Linked DNA regions of Amycolatopsis sp. NBC_01480. The protein of the gene in region 1 interacts with the protein of each later gene in a pairwise test. Links are inferred from orthologs where the notes say so. Each region holds a gene or a part of one and is shown in the gene's direction. Other genes may lie near its edges. The genes, in order: thrS and rplA.

Region 1 (8,177 bases):
GGTCCCGCGCGGCCGGGGGTCAAGTCCACAATGGACCGCCAGTCCGGCGGGCGTCCACTGTGGAGCCCGCGGCCCGGTTGGGCCGTTCGGGCGGCGGCTGCTCGGAGGTGGGACGGCCGTGGAATTTCGGCTACATTCCGTAGCGGTTAGTGGGATACGCTTTATTACGCATCGTCATCATCCTGTTATCAACACGGCATTCATTTGCGGGGAAGACGCCGAGGTTGTGGCTGGAAATCCTTGTAACGATGCCCAGAGAGCGGCCGATACCTTGGCGTGTATCACTCCTGCGGTAGCTGAATCGGGTAGGGCTGACGATCACTTTCGGTGATCATTCGTCTTAACTCAGCGTGTCGCCGGTAGCCCTCGAACCCTTGCTCCGGGAGGTCTGATGGAAGAGTCGGTGCGGCCCTCGTCCACGGTCAGTGAACCGCCGCCGCACATCGACCTCCGGGCGATCCCGGGGCCATCGCCCGCGCCCGCCGCGGAATCCGTGGAGCAGGACACCTCGAAAACGCATCCGGCGGCCTGGGAGAAGCGGTACCGGACCTGGGTGATCGCCAGCGACGTGCTCGCCGCGTTCGTGGTGATCGGGGTGAGCGCGTTTGTCATCGGCCGCGTGGCGCCCCAGGACATGCACGCGTTCGGCACGGCCCTTGCGGTGCTCTGCTCGCTGCCGGTCAGCCGCGCCTGGAGCCAGCGGGTGCTCGGCGAAGGGCCCGAGGAGTACCGGACGCTCGGGCGGGGCCTCATCACCGCGGCGGTCCTCGTGGCGCTCGGCGGGCTGCTCTTCCGGGCGCTGGACGTGCAGCCGTGGGTGTTCATCGTGGTGCCGGTGATCGCGCTTTTCGCCTTCCCCCAACGGTATCTGCTCCGCCAGGTGCTGCACCGCCGGCGCCGGCGCGGGCTCTGCCTGCTGCCGGTGATGGCGGCGGGCAGCCCGGCGACGGTGGCCGACCTGATCGCGCGCACGAAGTCCGAGGCCCACGTCGGCTGGCGGGTCGAGGCGGTCTGCACCTTCAGCGGGACCGGCGAGGACCGGGACAGCGGCGAGGTCGACGGCGTCCCGGTGGTCGGGCGGCTCGAGGAGCTGTCGCGGCACGTGCGCCGCGGCGGCTACCGCGTCGTCGCCATCACCGGCGACCAGTACTGGACACCGCAGCGGCTGCAGCGCCTGGCCTGGGACCTGGAGGGCACGTCGGCGGAGATGGTCGTGGCGCCGGTGCTGATGGAGGTGGCCGGGCCGCGGCTGAACGTCACCGGGGTGCTCGGCATGCCGCTGCTGCGGGTCACCGCGCCGATGTTCACCGGCGGCCACCGCTTCGTGAAAGAGGTCGTCGACCGCTGTGGCGCGGCCTTCCTGCTGACGCTGTTCTCGCCGCTGCTGCTGGTGATCGCGCTGGCCGTGAAGCTGGGCGACCACGGGCCGATCGTCTACAAGCAGCGCCGCATCGGCAAGGACGGCGAGAGCTTCACCATGCTGAAGTTCCGCACCATGGTCCCGGACGCCGACCGGATCCGGCAGCGGCTGGAGCGGGACAACGAAGGCGCCGGCCCGCTCTTCAAGCTCAAGCGCGACCCCCGCGTCACGCGGGTCGGCGGCCTGCTCCGCCGGTACTCGCTGGACGAGCTGCCGCAGCTGTTCAACGTGCTGGGCGGGCGCATGTCGCTCGTCGGCCCCCGGCCGCCGCTGCCGGAGGAGACGAAGAAGTACGCGCCGGACGCGCGCCGCCGCCTGCTCGTGAAGCCGGGGCTGACCGGGCTGTGGCAGGTCTCCGGCCGCAGCGACCTCACCTGGGCCGAGAGCATTCGGCTCGACCTGCGTTACGTGGAGGACTGGTCGCTGGCGCTCGACCTGCTGATCCTCTGGAAGACCTTCCGTGCCGTCGTCGCCGGCCAGGGCGCCTACTGAGCTGTCCCGCGAGGCCTTCGCGCGGCCGCCGACCTCCGGGCCGGCGGCCGCTTTTTCGTGCCCTGGCGGGGACTGTGGCCCAGGACACGATCAACTCCGGAAATAGTCAAACGCTCAACAAGGTTGGAGGGGGAGAAGGTGAACAGCACGGAAGGAACCCCATACCGATGACCACATTCGCTGAATCCGCCGAGGAACTGCAGGTGCCCGCCGAGATCCAGGACCTCCTGTTCCGCGAAGCCCGCACCGCCAACAGCTTCAGCGATGAGCCGGTGACCGACGAGCAGGTCCGCGCGATCTACGACCTCGTCAAGTGGGCCCCGACCTCGATGAACACCCAGCCGCTGCGCGCGCTCGTGCTGCGCACCGACGAGGCGCGCCGCCGCCTGGTGCCGCACCTGGCCGAGGGCAACCGCGCCAAGACCGAATCCGCCCCGCTGACCGTGATCCTGGCCGCCGACGTCGACTTCCACGAGAACATCCCGCAGGTCTTCCCGCACAACCCCGGCGTGAAGGACATGTTCGCCGAGGAGTCCGGCCGCGTGGAGTTCTCGAAGCTGAACTCGCTGCTGCAGGTCGGCTACTTCATCATCGGCGTCCGCGCCGCCGGCCTGGCCGCCGGCCCGATGACCGGGTTCGACGCCGCCGGTGTCGACCGCGAGTTCTTCGGCGAGAACAACTGGCGCTCGCTGGTCGTGGTGAACGTCGGCAAGCCCGGTGAGAACCCGTGGTTCGACCGCCTGCCGCGGCTCGAGTTCGAGCAGGTCGTCGAGACCCTCTGAACCACCGTTCGGCCCGCGGAGGCCGCCTCGCACCGGCGAGGCGGCCTCCGCCGTGTTTTGCGCCGACGCCTGTCAGGCCGCCGGAGGCCGACGGCTAGCATCGACGAAAGTCATCCTCGTCACGCTGCACAAGCCACCGCCCCAGAAGGAGCACGATCGTGTCGCATCCGCCGTCAGCCGCCTCAGCACCCGCCCCGCGCGTGGTGGTACCGGCGGGCACTACGGCGGGAGCCGCGGTCCGCGAAGCGGGCCTGCCGACCAAGGGCCCGGACACCGTCGTGGTGGTCCGCGACGCCGAGGGCAAGCTGCGCGACCTCGCCTGGACCCCGGAGGCCGAGGCCCAGGTGGAGGCGGTCGCCGCCAGCACCGAAGACGGCCGCAGCGTGATCCGCCACTCGGCCGCGCACGTGCTCGCCCAGGCCGTGCAGCAGGAGTTCCCGGACGCCAAGCTCGGCATCGGGCCGCCGGTGCGGGACGGCTTCTACTACGACTTCGCGGTCGACAAGCCGTTCACGCCCGAAGACCTGCAGGCGCTCGAGAAGCGGATGAAGCAGATCGTCAAGGGCGCCCAGCAGTTCTCGCGCCGCGTCTTCGGCTCGGTCGACGAGGCGAAGAAGGAACTGGCCGACGAGCCGTTCAAGCTGGAGCTGGTCGACCTCAAGTCCGATGTGGACACCAGCGAGGTGATGGAGGTCGGCGGCGGCGAGCTGACCAGCTACGACAACCTCGACCCGCGCACCAAGGAGCGCGTGTGGAGCGACCTCTGCCGCGGCCCGCACGTGCCCACCACCAAGTTCATCCCCGCGTTCAAGCTGACCCGGGTGGCCGCCGCGTACTGGCGCGGCAGCGAGAAGAACCCGCAGCTGCAGCGGATCTACGGCACCGCGTGGGAGTCGGGCGAGGCCCAGGAGGCCTACCTGGAGCGGATCGCCGAGGCCGAGCGCCGCGACCACCGCCGCCTCGGCGCCGAGCTGGACCTGTTCTCCTTCCCCGAGGAGATCGGCTCGGGGCTGCCGGTGTTCCACCCCAAGGGCGGCATCATCCGCCGGGAGCTGGAGACCTACTCGCGCCGCCGCCACGAAGAGGCCGGCTACGAGTTCGTGAACACCCCGCACATCAGCAAGGGCGAGCTGTTCCACACCTCGGGCCACCTGCCGTACTACGCGGACACCATGTTCCCGCCGGTCAAGTTCGACGACGAGGACTACTACCTCAAGGCCATGAACTGCCCGATGCACAACCTGATCTACCGCTCGCGCGGCCGGTCGTACCGGGAGCTGCCGCTGCGGCTGTTCGAGTTCGGCACCGTGTACCGGTACGAGAAGTCGGGCGTGGTGCACGGCCTCACCCGGGTGCGCGGCCTGACCATGGACGACTCGCACATCTACTGCACCAAGGAGCAGATGCCGGGCGAGCTCCGGTCCCTGCTCAAGTTCGTACTCGACCTGCTGGCCGACTACGGCCTCTCGGACTTCTACCTCGAGCTGTCCACCCGCGGCGACTCGGAGAAGTTCATCGGCGAGGACTGGGAGTGGGAGGAGGCCACCGAGACGCTGCGGCAGGCCGCCGTCGACTCCGGCCTCGAGCTGGTGCCGGACCCGGGCGGCGCGGCGTTCTACGGCCCGAAGATCTCCGTGCAGGCCAAGGACGCGATCGGCCGCACCTGGCAGATGTCCACGATCCAGCTGGACTTCAACCAGAACAAGCGGTTCGAGCTGGAGTACACCGCCCCGGACGGCTCGCGCCAGCGGCCGGTGATGATCCACCGCGCGCTGTTCGGCTCGATCGAGCGGTTCTTCGGCGTGCTGACCGAGCACTACGCGGGCGCGTTCCCGGCCTGGCTCTCGCCGGTGCAGGTGGTCGGCATCCCGATCACCGCCGACCAGGTCGAGTTCCTCCAGGGCGTGGAGAAGGCGTTGCGCGCCAAGGGAATCCGCGTGGAGACCGACGCGAGCGACGACCGGATGCAGAAGAAGATCCGCACGCACACCACGCAGAAGGTGCCGTTCATGCTGCTGGCCGGCGCCAAGGACGCGGAGGCCGGCGCGGTGTCGTTCCGGTTCCGCGACGGCGGCCAGATCAACGGGGTCGCGGTGGACACCGCGGTCGAGGCGATCGCCGAATGGGTGGCCCGCCGCGAGAACGCCTCGCCGAGCGCCGACGCCGTGGAGGCGATCCTGCGGTGAGCGGCCCGGACGGCCCGGAACTCGTCGAGCAGGACGGCGCCGGGGTCCCGGACGCGTTGCAGCGCCTGTGGACCCCGCACCGGATGGCCTACATCAAGGGCCAGGACAAGCCGGACGACGACGAGGCGGACGGCTGCCCGTTCTGCCGCATCCCCAGCCTCGACGACGAGACCGGGCTGGTGCTGGCGCGCGGCGAAACGGTGTACGCGCTGCTGAACCTGTACCCGTACAACCCCGGTCACCTGATGGTGGTGCCGTACCGGCACGTGGCGGACTACACCGAGCTGACCGTCGAGGAGACCCGTGAGCTGGCCGAGTTCACCCGGCACGCGATGCGGGTGGTGCGGGTGGTCTCGGCGGCGCACGGGTTCAACATCGGCATGAACCAGGGCGTGATCGCCGGCGCGGGCATCGCGGCGCACCTGCACCAGCACCTGGTGCCGCGCTGGGGCGGGGACGCGAACTTCATGCCGGTGATCGGGCACACGAAGGTGCTGCCGCAGCTGCTGGGCGAGACCCGGAAACTGCTCGCCGACGCCTGGTGACTCCCGCTGCGGCCTCGTGACCGGCGATGACGGTGCTCACCGGCGCGGCCGCTCGCGAGCAGGTAATTGAGTCCTCAATCAGGGGTAGAATGGGGTCATGTCCGAACCTCGATGGCTTTCCGGCGCCGAGCAGCAAGTCTGGCGCGACTTCTCCATGGCCACCACCATGTTGCAGGCGCACCTCGAGGGCCAGCTCCAGCACGAGTCGGGCATGCCGCACACCTACTACGAGGTGCTCGTCTCCTTGTCCGAGGCCGAAGGCCGTCGGCTGCGGATGAGCGAGCTGGCCGCGGTACGGCGTTCCTCGCGCAGCCGGCTCTCGCACGCCGTCGCCCGGCTGGAGGCCAAGGGCTGGGTGCAGCGCGAGTCCTGCCCCACGGACAAGCGCGGGGCCTGGGCGGTGCTCACGGACGCCGGGTTCGCCGCGCTGGAGGAGGCCGCGCCGGGCCATGTCGAGGCCGTGCGCGAGAGCCTGTTCGACGCGCTTTCGCCCGCGCAGGTGGCCGCTTTGGGCGAGATCAGCGCCGCGATCCTGGACCGGCTCCGGCCGCGCTGCGCGGCCGCGGAGGCCGCCGAAGCAGCGGCCGGCTTCGTCGCGCCGGTCGTCGAACTGCCGAAATCCGGCTGATCGCCCGGCGGGTCGCGGGGCGGGACGTCGGGGTCCGCGGGGCGGGTCGATAGGCTTTCGACGCCCACCCGCCCCCGAGCCAGGTGCACCAGACGACGAGATGCTCAATATTTTCGCCCGTGCCTCAGTCTCCCGCGTCACCGATCCCATCGGCCGGACGCTGGTCCGGGCCGGACTGACCCCCAACGCGATGACCGTGATCGGCACCGCGGGTGCCGTCGCGTGCGCGCTCGCCTTCTTCCCGCAGGGGCTGCTGCTGTGGGGGACCTTCACCGTGTGGGGGTTCGCCATGCTGGACCTCCTCGACGGCGCCATGGCCAGGGCCCGCGGCTACGGCACCCCGTTCGGCGCCGTGCTCGACGCGACCTGCGACCGGCTGGTGGACGGCGCGCTGTTCGCCGCCATCGCCTGGTGGTGCTTCGTGGTGGACCACAACAACCGGGCCGCGGCCGCCGCGCTGATCTGCCTGGTGCTCGCCCAGGTGATCTCGTACGTCAAGGCGCGCGCCGAGGCGTCCGGGCTGGAGGCCGACGGCGGCCTGATCGAGCGGGCCGAGCGGCTGATCATCGCGCTCGTCGGCACCGGGCTGCACGGCCTCGGCGTGCCGTGGACCGTGGAGATCACCCTCTGGCTGCTCGCGGTGCTCTCGGCGGTCACGCTGATCCAGCGGGCCGCCGCGGTCGCGAAGGCCGCCCGCGCCGTCGCCGCCCGCCAGGCCGCGGAGACGGCGGAATCCGCGGAACCACCCGCGTCGCCGGACGCCGGACCGCAGGCGCCGCTGGCCGGCGACGTGCAGCCGGGCGGGGCGCAGCCGTGAGCGCGCTGTCCCGGCGGCTCGGCGAGTTCGGTTACGCGGCGGGCTGGAGCCTCACCCGCCGGCTGCCGGAGTCGCTGGGGGCGATGCTGTTCGGCCTCGGCGCGGACGTCGCCGTGCGCCGGGGCGGCGGCGGGGTGCGCCAGCTGCGCGCCAACCTCGCGCGCGTGGTGCCGCAGGCCGACGAGACGGAGCTGGACGAGCTGGTCCGCCAGGCCATGCGCTCGTACGCGCGCTACTGGTACGAGACCTTCCGCCTGCCCGCGATGGACCGGGACACGGTGATCGGCAAGGTGGGCGCCAAGATCACCGGCGTCGAGAACATCGACGCCGCGCTGGCCGAGGGCAACGGCGCCGTGTGCGCCCTGCCGCACAGCGGCAACTGGGACGCCGCGGGCGTCTGGATGGCGGACTACCTGGGCAGCTTCACCACGGTGGTCGAGCGGCTGGAGCCGGAGTCGGTGTACCGCCGTTTCGTGGCTTTCCGCGAGTCGCTGGGGTTCGAGATCGTCCCGTTGACCGGCGACAGCGCCGCGATGCGCGTGCTGCTGAAACGGTTGCGGGAGAACAAGGTGGTCTGCCTGGTCGGCGACCGGGACCTGACCGCGAGCGGCCTGCCGGTGAAGTTCTTCGGCGACCGCGCGCGGATGCCGGCCGGCCCGGCGCGGCTCGCGGCCACCACCGGCGCGGCGCTCCTGCCGGTCGGCTCGTGGTTCACCGAGGACGGCTGGCAGATGCGGGTGCACCCGCGCATCCGGGTCACCGCCCGCGCCGAGGTGCCGGCGGCCACGCAGGCGCTGGCCGACGTCTTCGCCGGCGACATCGCCGCGCACCCGGCGGACTGGCACATGCTGCAGAAGTTCTGGCTTTCCGACCTCGAGGCGGGCGAAAGCGCCGACAGTGCCGGTCTTGAAGAAGCGGCGAGCTGAACCGGTGGCGGGGGGCCAGGGACGAGAACAGAGGCGCGGGCTGAAGATCGGGATCGTCTGCCCGTACTCCTTCGACGTGCCGGGCGGGGTGCAGGGGCACGTGATCGACCTGGCGCGGGCGCTGATCGAGCGCGGGCACCAGGTTTCGGTGCTGGCGCCGGCCGACGAGGACGCCGTGCTGCCGGATTTCGTGCACCCGGCCGGGAAAGCGCTCGGCGTCCGCTACAACGGCTCGGTGGCGCGGCTGCAGTTCGGGCCGGTGTCCTACGCCCGGGTGCGCCGGTGGATCCGGGACAACGGCTTCGACGTGCTGCACCTGCACGAGCCGGCCGCGCCGAGCCTTTCGCTGCTGGCGCTGAAGATCGCCGACGGGCCGATCGT
Region 2 (8,031 bases), 5.3 Mb from region 1 along the record:
CGGTGGCGGCCGCCGAGATCACCGACCACATCTCGCGCAGGTGTTCCACCGGCGCCAGGGTCGGGAGCCAGCCGTCGGACACCCGGCCGACGCGGCGCAGCGCGCGCTCCGACATGCCGCCCAGCAGGATCGGCGGATGCGGCTGCTGGGCCGGCTGCAGCCCGATCCGCGATTCCGGGATCTGCCAGTGCTTGCCGTGGTGCGAGGCCGGGTCCGCGGTCCATAGCGTGCGCAGGACGTCGATCAGCTCGTCCAGGCGCGCGCCCCGGCCGGCCCACGGGACGCCGGTGACGGTGTACTCGTCGCGCAGCCAGCCCAGGCCGAGGCCGACGTCCAGGCGGCCGCCGGAGATCAAGTCCAGCGACGTGAGCGAGCGGGCCAGCAGGACGGGTGGGTAGACCGGCGCGACGAGCGTGCTCGTGCCGAGCCGCGCGGTGCTAGTGGCGCCCGCGGCGGCGGTGAGCGTGACGATCGGGTCGAGGAAGCGGACCAGCTCCGGCGGGTAGGGCTGCTCGGCCGTGCCGCCGCCCGGGTAGTAGTCCGAGGGCTCGACCGGGGTGAGTACCCGGTCACCGGTCCACAGCGAGGAGTAGCCGATCCGCTCGGCCGCGGCCGCGAATCCGGCGATGACGGCGGGGTCGGCCAGCTGGCCGTACTGCGGCAGGGCGAGTCCGAGTCGTAACGCGGTCACCGGGCCTCCTTGAAGGTGGCTTTTCCTTGTTGGGGAAGGGGATTCGGCCACGGGACGCGAGTCGCCGCCCAGCACGGGGCAGTTTGGCGATTAATCGCGAAACGGGGCACGCGGTCATCCTGGCACGGCCGCGCCGCGGGTGCCGCGCACAGCGGCGGGCGGCGCGGACTGCTCTGAAGGGGCGCGGTTGCGAGACTCCATACGGCTTGCCGTAGACTTCTGAACTCGGAACGCACTACGGTCAGCCCCGCTGGATGGTGGGGATGATGGAATGCGTCCTCCGGAGCCCGGGCGACCGGGCTCCACAGGGGTGTAGCTCAATTGGCAGAGCAGCGGTCTCCAAAACCGCAGGTTGCAGGTTCAAGTCCTGTCACCCCTGCGTACGGGTACTGGTGAAGCGGAGGAGTGGTCGTGAGCGACAGCGACGCCAGCGGCGAGCACGAGCAGGACGATTCGGGCAAGCAGCCCGGGATCGAGTCCCGCCCGGTGAGTGCTGCGGCTCGGCGTGAGCGCCGCGCTTCCGCCCGCCCGTCCGGCAAGTCCGAGGCGCGTCCGGAGAGCAAGAACCGGCCGGCGGGCAAGGCGGGCGACAAGGTCGCGAAGCCCGCCGACGCCAAGGGCGCACCGACCCCGAAGCGGGACCAGAAGGCCAAGAAGCCTTCGGTCTTCGCCCGGATCATGCGCTTCATCCGCGAGGTCTGGGCGGAGCTGCGCAAGGTCATCTGGCCCAACCGCAAGCAGATGGTCACCTACACCGCGGTGGTGCTGGTGTTCGTGGTGTTCATGGTGGCCCTGGTGAGCGGCCTCGACCTGGGCTTCAAGCAGGTCATCGGGCTGGTCTTCGGCTGACGCCGAAAGTGCGCGCCACCGTGCGCCGCGCGGGCCGGCCTGCCCGGACCCGGCAAGTGATCAACTGAGAGGACGGAACGTGACCTCCGACAACGGCACAGGAGCCGGTCGCGACCTGACCGAGCTTTCCGACGAGCAGGTGCACGCGGCCCTCGGCGACGAGGCGTCCGCCCACCTCGAGCCCGTCGAGGTGCCCGACGCCGACGAGGTCGACGGAACCGCCGACGAAGACACCGCGGCCGACGACACGGCGGACGAGGCCACCACGGCCGACACCGAGGACGCCGAGGCGGAGGTGGCCGAGCCGGCCGCCGAGGCCGACGACCCCGTCGCCGCGCTGCGCGCCGAGCTGATGGCCGCGCCGGGCGAGTGGTACGTGGTGCACTCCTACGCCGGGTACGAGAACAAGGTGAAGACCAACCTCGAGACCCGGACCACGACGCTGGACGTCGAGGACTTCATCTTCCAGATCGAGGTGCCGACCGAAGAGGTCACCGAGATCAAGAACGGCCAGCGCAAGCAGGTGCAGCGCAAGGTGCTGCCCGGCTACATCCTGGTCCGGATGGACCTGAACGACCAGTCGTGGAGCGCGGTGCGCAACACGCCGGGCGTCACCGGGTTCGTCGGCGCGACCTCGCGCCCGTCGCCGCTCACCGTGGACGAGGTGCTCAAGTTCCTCGCGCCGCAGGTCGAGAAGGAAGCCCCGGCCAAGGCCGGCAAGGGCGACTCCTCGGCGGCTTCCGCCCCGCTCGGCGGCGGCACCGTGGAGGTCGACTTCGAGGTCGGCGAGTCGGTCACCGTCATGGACGGCCCGTTCGCGACGCTGCCCGCGACGATCTCCGAGGTCAATGTCGACGGGCAGAAGCTGAAGGTCCTGGTGTCGATCTTCGGCCGGGAGACCCCGGTCGAGCTGTCGTTCACCCAGGTCTCCAAGATCTGACGGCCGGGAATACGGCCGGCAGTCCCCGCGTACTGGCAGGTGTGCGGGGGACTCAAGTCAGTTAGAAGGACACAAGGTAATGCCACCCAAGAAGAAGAAGCTTGCGGCGATCATCAAGCTGCAGATCAAGGCCGGTGCGGCCAACCCCGCGCCGCCGGTCGGCCCCGCGCTGGGCCAGCACGGCGTCAACATCATGGAGTTCTGCAAGCAGTACAACGCGGCGACCGAGTCGCAGCGTGGGGACGTCGTCCCGGTTGAGATCTCCGTGTACGAGGACCGGTCGTTCGACTTCAAGCTGAAGACGCCGCCGGCCGCCAAGCTGCTGCTCAAGGCCGCGGGCGTCGACAAGGGCTCGGCCGAGCCCCACAAGACGAAGGTCGCCAAGGTCACCTGGGATCAGGTTCGCCAGATCGCCAAGACCAAGGAGACCGACCTCAACGCCCAGGACATCGACCAGGCCGCGAAGATCATCGCCGGTACTGCTCGTTCCATGGGCATCACGGTCACGGACTGAGTCTTCTGCCTCGACTCCGTCGAGGCGGCGAGATCGCCTTGAGCCGATTTCTTCCCTCCCGATTCCGCCCGGCCAGGGGCCGGTCGAAATCGCTCAGTCCAGAAACCGGCGCGATCTCGCAGTTTCCCGTGGGAGAGCCAGTGCGGCTCGACACCACACTGATCCGATTTTCTTTAGGTAAGGACAGAAGCATGACCAAGCACAGCAAGGCCTACCGCCAGGCTGCCGAGCTGATCGACAAGGCGCGCCTGTACGCGCCGCTCGAGGCCGCGAAGCTGGCGAAGGAGACCTCCAAGACCAAGATGGACGCGACCGTCGAGGTCGCGATGCGTCTCGGTGTGGACCCCCGCAAGGCCGACCAGATGGTCCGCGGCACCGTGAACCTGCCGCACGGCACCGGTAAGACCGCCCGCGTCATCGTCTTCGCCGTCGGCGACAAGGCCGCCGAGGCCGAGGCCGCCGGCGCGGACGCGGTCGGCACCGACGAGCTGATCGAGCGCATCCAGGGTGGCTGGCTCGACTTCGACGCCGCGATCGCGACGCCGGACCAGATGGCCAAGGTGGGCCGCATCGCCCGCATCCTCGGCCCGCGTGGCCTGATGCCGAACCCGAAGACCGGCACCGTGACCCCCGCGGTCGCGAAGGCCGTCTCGGACATCAAGGGCGGTAAGATCAACTTCCGCGTCGACAAGCAGGCCAACCTGCACCTGGTGATCGGCAAGGCGTCGTTCGACACCGAGAAGCTGGTGGAGAACTACGCGGCCGCGCTGGACGAGATCCTGCGCGCCAAGCCGTCCTCGGCCAAGGGCCGTTACGTCAAGAAGATCACCTTCACCACCACGATGGGCCCGGGCATCCCGGTCGACCCGGCGCGGACCCGCAACCTCCTGTCCGAGGAAGCGGCCGTCTGAGTCGCACATCACGCGAAAGGGCGGTCACGCAATGTGCGTGGCCGCCCTTTTTTCGTGTCTGATGGGGACATGCCGACCTTCACGTCGTTCGACGGGCTCCAGCTGAGCTACACGGTGTGGGAAGGCGACGGCCGGCTCCGGCGCCCGGTTCTGCTCCAGCACGGTTTCGCCGCCGATTCCCAGGCCAACTGGGTCGGTCCCGGCGTCGTCGAGGCGCTGCTGGACGCCGGCTTCACCGTGGTGGCCCTGGACGCGCGCGGCCACGGCGGATCCGAGAAGCCGCACGACGAGTCCCGCTACGGCGAGGAAACGATGGCGCGTGACATCTCCGCGTTGCTCGACGAGCTGGGCTACGACGAGGTGTCGCTGGCCGGCTACTCACTGGGCGCGATCGTCGCGCTGACCGTGGCGGCGAACGACAAACGCGTGCGTTGCCTGGCCATCGGCGGCGTCGGCTCCGGGGTGGTGGACTTCGGCGGCGTCGACGTGCGCGTGGTGTCGCCCGAGCAGGTCGCGGCCGGGCTGCTGGCGAAGGACCGCGCGGACGTGCCGGCGGCCGTCCTGCCGTTCCGGCGGCTGGTCCGGCGGACCGGTGGTGACGTCGAGGCGCTGGCCGCGGTGCTGCGTGCTTCCCAGCAGCAGACGCGGATCGACCTGACCTCGATCACCGTCCCGACGCTGGTGCTGGCGGGGGAGTCCGATCAGCTGGCGGCCGAGCCCGAGCGGCTCGCGGCGGCCGTCGCGGGCGCCCGGCTGGTGCGCGTGCCGGGTGACCACATGACGGCCGTGGCCGACCCGGCGTTCGTGGCCGCGCTGGCCGGTTTCTTCGCCTACTCCGACACCGGCGACACCAGACTGGCGATTTCCTCGCCCGCGTAACCGAGTTCGGCCAGCACCTCGGCGGTGTGCTCGCCCTGCGCGGGCGTGTGCCGCCGGACCGAGGCGGGGGTGTCCGAGAGGATCATCGGCGGCCCGACCTGGCGGTACGTGCCCTCGGTGGGGTGCTCGACCAGCGAGACCAGGCCGCTGCCGGTGTAGTACGGATCGGTCTCGACGTCCTCGAGCTCCAGCACCGGCGCGAACGGGATGGACAGCCCGGCGCAGATCTCCTGCCACTGCGCGGTGGTCTTCTCGACCGAGACGCGGCCGATCTCCTCGTACAGCTCGCCGTAGTGCTTCGCGCGGCTTGCGGGATCGCCGAAGCGCGGGTCGTTCGCCAGGTCCTCGCGATCGGCGGCGAGGAAGAAGCCGTGGATGTTCTTTTCGGTGTAGGGCAGGATGCACGCCCAGCCGTCGGCCGTTTTGACCGCCTGGTGGCCCTCGGTCATCGAGCGGTTGAAGCCCATCGGGCCCACCGCCGGCTCGAAGGTGTGCCCCGCGAGGTGCTCGACCAGGTTGAACGCCAGCATGGTGTCGGCCATCGGCACCTCGACCCGCTGGCCGCGGCCGGTGGTGCGCTGGTGGACCACGGCGGCGAGCACGGAGTAGACGATGGTGAGTGCGCACAGCTTGTCGGCGAGGATCGTCGGTGCGTAAGTGGGTTTGCCGGTGGCGCGGCGCATCAGGTCGGCCATGCCGGAGGAGGCCTGCACGATCTCGTCGTAGGCGGCCAGCCCGGCGCGGTCGGAGTCGGTGCGGAACCCCTGGGCGTTGCAGTAGATCAGCTTGGGGTTTTCGCTCGCCAGCTGCTCGTAATCGAGGCCGAGGCGCTGCAGCGCGCCGGGGCGCATGTTGGTGACCAGCACGTCCGCCGACTTCACCAGCCGCAGGAACGCCTCGTGCCCTTGGGGCGACTTGAGGTCGAGCTGGACGCTGCGCTTGTTGCGGTTGACGTTGAGCGCGAGCGCGCCCATGCCGTCGTGCCGCTGCGGGTGCGTGCGCCGGGTGCTGTCACCGGCCGGCGACTCGACCTTGACCACGTCGGCCCCGAGGTCGCCCATGATCTGGGTGGCGTAGGGGCCCATCACCACGGACGACAGGTCGATCACCCGGATGCCGTGCAGGGCGCCTTGTTCCACTGTGCTCCTCCTTGGTTGGTCTTGGTTTTAATTTAGGCAACCTAAGTAATCTACGCAATGTGATACCTTGGTATCTATATGGATAAATCTCGGCAGCACCACCGCACGGTCGACCGGGTGGCGTCGATCCTGGAGGCGGTGGCGAACAGCGCGTCGGGGCTGACGTTGACGCAGCTCGCGGCCCGGCTGGACGCGCCGGTGTCGTCGGTGCAGAAGCTGGTGAACGGCCTGGCGGCGGTCGGCTACCTCGACGAGGAGGACCGCCGTTTCGTGCTGGGCCCGGCGCCGCACGTGCTGACCGTGCGCTCAGGGCGCGTGCCGGTGCGGTCGATCCCGCACGCGTCGCTGGCCGAGCTGGCTTCGGCGTCGGGCTGCGCCGCTTTGCTCGCGGTGCAGGTGGGCGACAGCGCGGTGTACGTCGATTGGGCCGGCACGGACGAGCCGTTCGACTACGCGCTTTCCCGCTCGCTGCGCTCGGCCCTGCCGCACACGGCGGCGGGCCGCGTCCTGCTCGCGTCGCTCCCCGAGGCCGCCCGCCGCGCCGCGGTGACGCACGAATTCGGCCCCGACACCCGCGCGGCCGTCGACCTGCTGACTGCGTTGGCCACGATCCGCGCGGAGGGTTACGCCCTGGTCGACTCGGGCCACGTGCTGGAGACGATGGCGGCGGTCGCCGTCCCGGTCGTCGAATCGGACCGGGTGGTGGCGGCGCTCGCTTTGTCGGCCCCGTCGGCGATCGTGACGGGACGGCTCACGGAACTGGTGGGGCTGCTCAGGAAGTCGGCGTAGTCGAGGGCTGCGACGGGGAGCACTTCTCCGGCCCGGGCGAGTGGCCGGTGATGAGCCACTGGCCCTTGTCGACCTTGGTCACCTGGAAGACGCCGAGCGCGGGCCCGCCCACGACGGCGTAGTCGCAGGAGTCGATGGTCGTGACGTCGGCGGGCGGCGGACCGGACACATAGGACGGAAGCGATTCGGCGTAGTCGTTCATGTTGGTGACCTGCTTGTGCAGCGCCTGAACGGCCACCCGGCAGTCCGGCTGCCCGACGTCCTTGGCGAACTTGGTCTGCACGTCCTCGCGGAACCGGCCGCAAGCGTCGTCGACGAGGCCCTGCGCGATGTTGTGGTAGACGAAGCGCACGGCCTCGTACGGGTTCGTCGAGTAGATGTGGTTGGTGTGATAGGTCCCGCCGCCTTCGGCCGCGATCTGGGCCGAGGACTTGCCTTCGTCGCTGGGGAAGAAGTGGCGGTAGGCCCAGGTGGCGGCGATCGCGATCAGCAGGATCACGATCAGCCAGCCCAGGACCTTGCCGCCGAGGCGCTTCAGCCAGCGCGGGGCTCCGCGGCGCGGGCGGCGGGGCTGTTCGTACGGCGCCAACGCTCCCGGCGGGCCCGGCGGGACGGGCGGCTGCCAGCCCGGCTGCGTCGCCGGCGGCTGCGCTCCCACGGCGACCAGCCCGGCGTCGGGGGCCGGAGCGGGCTGGTTGCCCTGCTGGGCCTGGGTGAACCGCAGATAGTCCTGGAACTGCTGGAATTGCTGGAACTGGCGTAGTTGCTCGGGATCGAGCGCGGGCTGCCCCTCGGACGGCTGTGGCAGTGCGGGTGGCTGCGCGGAAGGCTGCGGCAATGCGGGTGGCTGGGCGCCGGGCTGCGGCAGCGCGGGCGGCTGCGCGCCGGGCTGCGGCAGTGCGGGGGGTTGCGCGCCAGGCTGTGTCACGGCCGGAAGCTGCGGCCCGCTCTCGGCCGGATTCTGTTGCGGCGCAGGCGTTTGCGCGGCCGGGCCGGGCGCTGAGCCCGGCGGCTGCGACACCGGCGGGGTGCCGTCGGCAGGGGTGGGACCCGGGTCGGGGTCGCCGGTCCGCTCGCTGTGATCACGCTGCTCCGCCACGTCACCATGATGCCCGCTCGGGTGTGAATTCTCCGAACCCGGGCGTCTTGTCGCTGGTCAGGAGGGGGTGGCGGGAAGAGTCGGGAAAGCGTGTCGTATGCTTGTCCACGGTTCTACCGAAGACCGCTGGTTTTCCGAGCGCCCCATGGCGTGAAGAACGAAGGTCCTGCCACGAAACGTGCAGGCGGCCCGCGCAGGAGGAACGAGGCTCGCCCGCGAC

What was found.
Region 2: the proteins of thrS (region 1) and rplA interact in binary tests that used the Escherichia coli proteins (3 or more experiments, as listed by UniProt). The link is inferred for Amycolatopsis sp. NBC_01480 from one-to-one orthologs.

Annotation. Positions count from the first base shown.
Region 1 is NZ_CP109442.1:9,185,221-9,193,397, reverse strand. What follows is about bases 2,388-5,366. They hold thrS (threonine--tRNA ligase), read left to right. Parts: upstream 2,388-2,852; coding sequence 2,853-4,880; downstream 4,881-5,366. Other genes in these bases: OG371_RS42795 (HIT family protein), read left to right, coding at 4,877-5,366; OG371_RS42805 (malonic semialdehyde reductase), read left to right, coding at 2,388-2,694. Also shown: OG371_RS42810 (sugar transferase), read left to right, coding at 392-1,912; more of OG371_RS42805, read left to right, coding at 2,080-2,387; more of OG371_RS42795, read left to right, coding at 5,367-5,425; OG371_RS42790 (MarR family winged helix-turn-helix transcriptional regulator), read left to right, coding at 5,523-6,053; pgsA (phosphatidylinositol phosphate synthase), read left to right, coding at 6,154-6,870; OG371_RS42780 (phosphatidylinositol mannoside acyltransferase), read left to right, coding at 6,867-7,796; OG371_RS42775 (glycosyltransferase family 4 protein), read left to right, coding at 7,837-8,177. UniProt on the Escherichia coli protein: Catalyzes the attachment of threonine to tRNA(Thr) in a two-step reaction: L-threonine is first activated by ATP to form Thr-AMP and then transferred to the acceptor end of tRNA(Thr). The rate-limiting step is amino acid activation in the presence of tRNA.
Region 2 is NZ_CP109442.1:3,928,604-3,936,634, forward strand. Bases 2,213-5,045 are described here. They hold rplA (50S ribosomal protein L1), read left to right. Parts: upstream 2,213-3,185; coding sequence 3,186-3,905; downstream 3,906-5,045. Other genes in these bases: nusG (transcription termination/antitermination protein NusG), read left to right, coding at 2,213-2,480; rplK (50S ribosomal protein L11), read left to right, coding at 2,560-2,994; OG371_RS18875 (alpha/beta fold hydrolase), read left to right, coding at 3,975-4,784; OG371_RS18880 (CaiB/BaiF CoA transferase family protein), read right to left, coding at 4,736-5,045. Also shown: OG371_RS18845 (TIGR03619 family F420-dependent LLM class oxidoreductase), read right to left, coding at 1-691; preprotein translocase subunit SecE, read left to right, coding at 1,097-1,540; more of nusG, read left to right, coding at 1,620-2,212; more of OG371_RS18880, read right to left, coding at 5,046-5,923; OG371_RS18885 (IclR family transcriptional regulator), read left to right, coding at 6,002-6,712; OG371_RS18890 (hypothetical protein), read right to left, coding at 6,696-7,580. UniProt on the Escherichia coli protein: One of the primary rRNA binding proteins, it binds very close to the 3'-end of the 23S rRNA. Forms part of the L1 stalk. It is often not seen in high-resolution crystal structures, but can be seen in cryo_EM and 3D reconstruction models.